Regions from separate parts of the Kineococcus mangrovi genome, predicted to be linked through region 1. Evidence: riboswitches for the same ligand, from Rfam matches in the RefSeq annotation. Region 1 holds a riboswitch; the other holds the start of a gene.
The links. A riboswitch is a leader RNA that binds a small molecule or an ion and turns the genes downstream of it on or off. The one in region 1 is predicted to bind S-adenosylmethionine.
Positions count from the first base shown of each region.

Region 2: it holds a riboswitch for S-adenosylmethionine, as region 1 does, so the genes downstream of both, AB2L28_RS06145 (MetQ/NlpA family ABC transporter substrate-binding protein) here and AB2L28_RS07235 (ABC transporter substrate-binding protein) in region 1, are expected to answer to the same signal.

Region 1 is NZ_JBGGTQ010000003.1:253,687-257,118, reverse strand. It holds partial or broken gene AB2L28_RS07240 (Rne/Rng family ribonuclease) at 1-1,263, opposite strand, end outside; SAM riboswitch class I at 1,652-1,742, shown strand; gene AB2L28_RS07235 (ABC transporter substrate-binding protein) at 1,983-3,362, shown strand; gene AB2L28_RS07230 (carbohydrate ABC transporter permease) at 3,359-3,432, shown strand, end outside.
Region 2 is NZ_JBGGTQ010000003.1:5,355-8,786, forward strand. It holds gene AB2L28_RS06140 (methionine ABC transporter ATP-binding protein) at 1-1,017, opposite strand, end outside; gene AB2L28_RS06145 (MetQ/NlpA family ABC transporter substrate-binding protein) at 1,014-1,964, opposite strand; SAM riboswitch class IV at 2,032-2,142, opposite strand; gene AB2L28_RS06150 (DUF1737 domain-containing protein) at 2,184-2,366, opposite strand; gene AB2L28_RS06155 (DUF7711 family protein) at 2,363-2,989, opposite strand; gene AB2L28_RS06160 (OsmC family protein) at 3,047-3,432, shown strand, end outside.

The DNA of each region.
Region 1 (3,432 bases):
CGCACCCTCCGGGGCGGAGTCGTCCGCACCGTCGGCGCCGTCGTCGGCGGCGTCGTCCTCGGCGTCCCGGCCACGGCTGCGGCGGCCGCGACCCCCGCGGCGGCGACGGCGGCGGGGGGCGCCGCCGTCCTCGTCACGGGTGTCCCCGTCCTCGTCGCCCTCCTCGTCGGCCTCCTCGGACCGGTCCTCGTCGGTGTCCTCGTCGGTGTCCTCGTCGGTGTCCTCGTCGGTGTCCTCGGCGTCCCGGCGCCGGGTGCCGCGGGAACGGCGCAGGTCCCGCAGGCTGTCCAGCACCTCGCCGTCGCGCGGGGACCCGTCCTCGGCGCCGTCCTCGGCGTCGCCCTCGTCCCGGTCACCGGCCTCGCCCGCGCGGTGCTCGTCGAGGGGGCGGGCTCCCGGCGGCGGGCCCGCGGGGGCCGAGGCGCGGCGCCGACGCGGCGGGGTCTCGGCGTCGGGGGCCTGGAAGAACAGCGCGGTCGCCCGGGCCGCGGCGTCGGCGGCGCGCTCGGCGGTCTCCTCCCGGTCGTCGGTGCCGCCACGGCGGGTGCCGCGGGCGAAGCCGGCCGCGCGCAGCAGGACCGGGTCGTCCATGAGGTCGTCGGCCTCGGACGGTGCGTCCTGGGCGGCGGGCGCCTCCTGCTCGACGGGGGTCTGGACCGGCGCCTCCTCGACCGGGGCGTCCTCGGCGGCCGCGACGGCGGGGGCCGCCACGGTCCCGGCGCCGGCCTGGACGGCCTCGGTGGGCGCCTCGAGAGGTGCCTCGGCGGGCGTCTCGACGGCAGCCGGTGCGCCGGCGGTCTTGCGGGCCCGGCGACGGCGGGCGGGGGCCGGAGCCGGTTCGGCGACCGGTTCGGCGACCGGTTCGGCGACGGCGCCGGAGCCCGCCGCGGGTGCCTCGGCAGCCGGGACCTCGGGGGTGGTGACCTCGGCGGCCGGGACCTCGGGGGTGGTGACCTTGCGGGTGGCGCGGCGGGCACGTCGCCGCGGGGCCGGGGCGTCCTCGGAGGTGACCGGCGGCGCCTGCTCGGCGGGGGGCTCGGAGGGGGGCTCGGCGACGGCTGCGGCGGCGGGAGCCGGGACGTCACCCGCCCCGCCGGCGCCGGTGGTCGCGGGAACGCCCGGAGCGTCGGCGGAAGTGGTCGGGTCGGCCGCCTCCACGGAGGCCGGGGGGCCCGCGGGCCGGCTGGCCGCTCGCCGGCGGCGGGGCCTCGTCGGCGCCACCTCCGGCGTCGTGGTGGCGTTGTCGTCAGGTGTGCTCGTCACGGGTGCTCCGCACGGCCCGCAGCGCCCGCTCCACCGGTTGGTCCCCGCGGACGCCCGGGCGTCCTCGTCGGAATCGCCGGGCGGGTCGACCCGCGCCCGACGGAAGTCCTGGTGCACCGGAGGGGTCGCGCGGCGCGTGCTCCCCCCGGAGCCACCGACGGTCGTCGTCCGGGGCTCGGGCCGGGGCGCCTGCGAGGTCCTTCCACGAGACCGCGGCGCTGCCCGGGACCCACGCACCAGGCGACGGTCTCGACGGCGGACCGCGCGCCCGGTGTGAGGGACCGCACGGCCGTCCTCAGTGTGGCACAGCCCGTCCGAGGGGACCCTGCGCACTCGCGTCCGCCGGACTCGTCCCCACCGGCCGCCGCCGTCCGCTACGCTCGCTGCAACACCATCCAGAGTGGCCGAGAGACCTGGCTCGACGACGCCACAGCAACCACCGCGCGAGCGGCAGGTGCTCCCGCCAGGGGCGATGGAGGACTCGTAGTGGACAGCTGCACCCAGCTCACCCGGCGCTACCACGTCGACCTCGCGCGCACAGCCTCCATGGCCTGTCGCCCGGGCTCCTCGACGTGCCGGAGGACGTCGCCCGCGGCCTGACCGGCCGCCGCCACCTCCCCCGGGGTCCTCACCCCACGTCACACCCCGTCCCGCACGAGCGCGCCGTCCGCGCGCACCCCCCGACGGACGTCCCGTCCGCCTACTCCCGGAGCACAGCCATGTCCGCGCCCCGTCGCACCCACCTGCCCCAGCCCAGCACCGCCCGCCTCCTCGCCAGCCGCCGTCGCGTCCTGTCGGGCGCCCTCGGCGTCGGCGCCCTGGCCGCCACCGGTGGCCTCGCCGCCTGCGGCGAGGGCTCCGCGGCGTCGGGCCTGGCCGCGCAGAAGGCCGTCGACCTCACGGGTACGACGCTCAAGCTGATGGTCAACCAGCCGCACGTGCTGGCCTTCACCGAGCTGCTGGGCAAGAAGTTCGCCGACGAGTTCGGCGGCGAGCTCCAGGTCACCGCGATCCCCTACGACCAGCTGACGAGCAAGCAGATCCTCGACGTGCAGGGCGGGGACGGCGAGTTCGACGTCTTCGACTACTTCTACTTCGGCCTCGGCGAGCTCGTGGAGGCCGACGCCCTCGTCGACCTCACCGAGTGGATCGGCGCCAACGGCGAGATCGCCACCGACGACTTCCTGCCGTCGATCTACGACCCCTACACGCTCATCGACGGCAAGCGCTACGGCCTGCCCTTCGACGGTGACACGCACGTCCTCTACTACAACGCCGAGGTCTTCCAGACGTACGGCGTCGAGCCGCCGACGACGTGGGACGAGTACGACGCGGCCGCCGAGAAGATCACCAAGGACTCCGGCGGGACGGTCTACGGCGCCATCGTCGAGGGCCAGCAGGTCCCGATGATCCTGGGTTGCTCCTTCATCAACCGCCTCGCCGGGTACGGCGGGACGCTGGTGGACGGCGACGGCAGGCCGGCCTTCGCGGGCGAGGAGGGTCTCGCGGCGCTGCAGCACCTCATCGACGTGTCCCCCTCGGCGCTGCCGACGCCGCTGCAGACGGGCTTCGACCAGGCCAACTCGGCCTTCCTGTCGGGCCAGGGCGCCATGCTCGACACCTGGACCGACCTCGGCCTGAAGGCGCAGGACCCGTCGAGCTCCAAGATCGTCGACAAGTGGGGCGTCGTGACGCTGCCGGTCGGGGGGAGGAACACGACGCCGCGGACGGCTCTGGACGCCGGCTTCGGCCTCGGCGTCTCCAGCGCGTCGAAGCAGCAGGACGCGGCCGCGGCGTTCGTGCAGTGGGCGACGAGCAGGGAGAACAACCTCCTGCTCGCCTCGACCGCCGGGTCCGGCATCGACCCGGCCCGCACGTCCGTGCTGGACGCGGACTCCTACGCGCAGGCCGCCGGCAAGGCGACCGACGTCATCCGCGAGGGCCTGGACGGCACGCCGCTGGCGTGGCCGAGCCAGCAGGGGGCGCCCAAGGCGCTGCAGGACCTCGTCGACCAGCTGGCGCTGGCGATCCAGGGGAAGACCCCGCCGCAGGCCGCGCTCGACGAGGCCGCGCAGAGCTGGGAGAAGACGCTCGGATGACGCAGCTCGACGAACGGACCCGTGCGGGGCTGCCGCGGCCGCGGCGGGGGTCGCGCGCCGACGGCACCCG
Region 2 (3,432 bases), 250 kb from region 1:
GACCACGTGGACCCCGGCGGACCGCAGCGCGGCCGAGGCCGCGTCGACCGCATCGGGGGTACCGGTCAGTTCGTAGGTGAGGGAACCGGCCCGCCGCTCGCGGACCTCCGAGACCCCGCCGTACACCAGTTCGGCGGTGGTCCCGTGGTCCCGGAAGACGGCGTCGATCCGTTGCTGAAGTCCCGGTTCGTCGGTGATGCGGACGCTCACGAGCCGGCCGGGGTGGTGGGTGCGCAGGCGCGCCAGCGTGTCCGCCGACGGGCGGTCGTGCGTGGCGCTGCGCACGAAACGCTGCGCCGCAGGGGTCTTCGGGTCCGAGAAGACGTCGTAGACGTCCCCGACCTCGACGACCCGGCCCTGTTCCATCACGACGACGCGGTCGGCGATCTGCCGCACGGCCTCCATCTCGTGGGTGATGACGACGATGGTGACGCCGAGTTCGGTGTTCACCCGGCGCAGCAGCGAGAGCACCTCGGTCGTCGTCTCGGGGTCCAGCGCGCTCGTCGCCTCGTCGCACAGCAGCAGCGGCGGGTTCGTCGCCAGCGCGCGGGCGATCCCGACGCGCTGCTTCTGCCCGCCCGACAACTGCTCGGGGTAGGCGTGGGCGCGGTCGAGCAACCCCACGAAGTCGAGGAGTTCGGCGGTGCGCCGGTCGCGCTCGTCCTTCGCGACCCCCGCGACCTTCAACGGGTAGCCGACGTTCCCGGCGACGGTCCGGGACCGGAACAGGTTGAACTGCTGGAAGATCATCCCGATGCGGGACCGGGCCGCGCGCAGTTCCCCCTCGGACAACCTCGTGAGGTCCTGCCCGGCGACGCGGACGCTGCCCGACGTGGGTCTCTCCAGCGCGTTGATGAGCCGGACCAGGGTGGACTTGCCCGCTCCCGAGTACCCGATGACGGCGAGGACCTCGCCCTCGGCGACCTCGAGGGAGACGCCGTCGACCGCCGTGACGGTCTTGCCGCCACGACGGTCGAAGGTCTTGCTGACGTCCGTCAGCGAGATGAGCGCGCTCACTTGCCCTTGGCGGCCTTCGCGTCGGCCTCGACCTCGGTCAGTTCCGCCTGCAGGTCGGCGGCCGGGGTGTCCTCGACGATCGCGGTCGGGTTGTCCTGCAGGAACACCTCCTGCACGGCCGGGTCGTGCCACAGCTGGGCCAGCTGCAGGTACGTCTCGTTCGTGGCGTCGGCCTTGCGGGCCGTGAAGATGTTGACGTACGGCGCCGCGGCGGCCGACTTCGCGTCGTCCTGGACGATGATGTCGTCGGTCGGCAGCTTCGCGGCCGTGGCGTAGTTGTTGTTGACGATCGCGGCGGCGACCGAACCGCTCTGCAGCGCGCTCGCGGTCTGGTCCGCGGACACGGGGACGACCTCGACCTTGCCGGACTCGATGTCGTTCGTCGTGGAGAACGCCGTGCCGCCGTCCTTCAGCGTCACCAGACCGGCCTCCTGCAGCACGAGCAGGCCACGGGCCTCGTTGATGGCGTCGTTGGGGATCGCGACCTTCGCGTCGGCGGGCAGTTCCGAGGCGGACTTCGCGGTGAGGGAGTACAGCGGCAGCGGGTAGACGGCGGTGGCCCCGATGGGTTGCAGGTCGTCACCGGCCTCGACGTTGTAGTTCGCCAGGTACTGGATGTGCTGGAACTGGTTGAGATCCAGCTCGCCCTGCTCCAGCGCCGGGTTCGGCAGGGTGTAGTCGGAGAAGTTGACGAGCTCGACGTCGACGTTCAGCTTCGACTTCGCGAGCTCGGTGTAGGTGCTCCAGTACGGCAGCGACTTGTCCGCGACACCGATCGTGACGGTCTGCGCCTCACCGCCGCCGCTCGCCGCGGTGGTGGCGGTGTCGTCCCGGGTGCTCAGGACGACGGCGACGACCACGACGATCACGACGGCGATCGCGGCGATGACGCCGACGAGGAGGCCGCGGCGCTTGGGCTTGTCGGGCAGGACGGGGGCGTTGGACACGCGATCACTCCGGGAGTCGTTCGGCGGGCGCGCGGCTCGCAGCACTCCGTGATCGACGGCGTCCGTTGATCCGCGCTTGCCGGACGGGGTCGTCCGGCCAGGTCCTCACCTGGGGCACCCCACCGCGGAGGAGGGTTGCCGGACAGCGAGCCAGGGCTTGTCGCTGTCACTCATGACCTGGGGGAACCCTAGCACCGGTGGTGCGGTGGCCGGCCGCCCTCAGGACCGGTGCACGTGGGGGAGCACGACGGCCTGCGCGGCGACCGTCCGCCCGTCGGTCGTGGTGAGCGAGGGGCCGCCGAACAGGACGTACCCGTCGGCGAGGGCGGCGCTGACCTTCTCGCAGAACGAGCGGTCGTCGGGGCCGGTCAGCAGGCGGTAGCTCAGCTTCTCCTCGCTCACCCGGGCAGGGTAGCCCGGGCCCGCTCCAGCGCGTCCTCGACCGCGAGCAGCCCCAGGGCCGCGTCGGCGAGGGCGTCGCCCCGCTTCTTCGGCGACCCCGGTGCCCAGCGCTTCTCGTCGTACTCGGTCGCGGTGCGGCGCAACGCCCCGCGGCTCACCCGCAGTTCGCGCTCCAGGCGCTCGACGAGCTCGGCGGGGGAGGGGGCCGGCGGGCGCAGCGACTCCCCGTCGCCCGCGCGCAGCTGCACGAGGACGTCGTGGTCCGGACCCTCCTCGGCCGTCCAGAACCGCACCGGGCGGTCGACGACGTGGTTCCACACGGGGGCCTGCGCGGACCGGAACCGCAGGACGACCGGTTTCGTCCCCAGCCCCGACGCCGCGAGCCAGTGCCCGGCCACGGGCGGCCGGGTGCCGGCCGCGCAGTCCTCCTCGGCCGCGCTCGTCACGAGCGCGACCCGCACGGCGTCGGCGTCCGGCAGCTCCTCGCGGCGGGGGCCGAGCAGGGGGCCGTGCACCCACGCCTCGGTGACCCGGAGCGTCACGATCCCGGCGGGCTGGCGGTGCACGTGCGCGCAGCGCTCGGCGACGTCCTCGAGGGTGCGCAGGGCGGTCGTCCACTTCACCGGACCCAGTGTGGTCGAGGTTGCGGGCCCGCCCGCCCCCGGGCCTAAGCTTCGCCGGTGGATTCGACCGAACTGAGGGCCCTGCAGAAGCCGTTGAAGGACTCCTACCGGGAGGATCCGGCCAAGGCGCTGGTGCCGGCCAAGGCCGTCGCCGTGCTGGACGGGCAGTCCATCGGCGTCTCCGTCGACGGGTTCGCCGGGACGACCCGCGCGGGTCTGCACCCCGCCGCCGGGGGTGACGGCACCGAGGCCTGCTCGGCCGACATGCTCTGCGAGGCCGTCGCCGCGTGCGCCGGGGTGACGCTGCGCAGCGTCGCGACGGCGATGGGCGTGGAGCTGCGGAACGCGTCCGTGACCGCCGAGGCCCACTGGGACGCCCGCGGCACCCTCGGCGTGGCCAGGGAGGTGCCCGTCGGGATCACCGACGTGACCATCACCTTCGA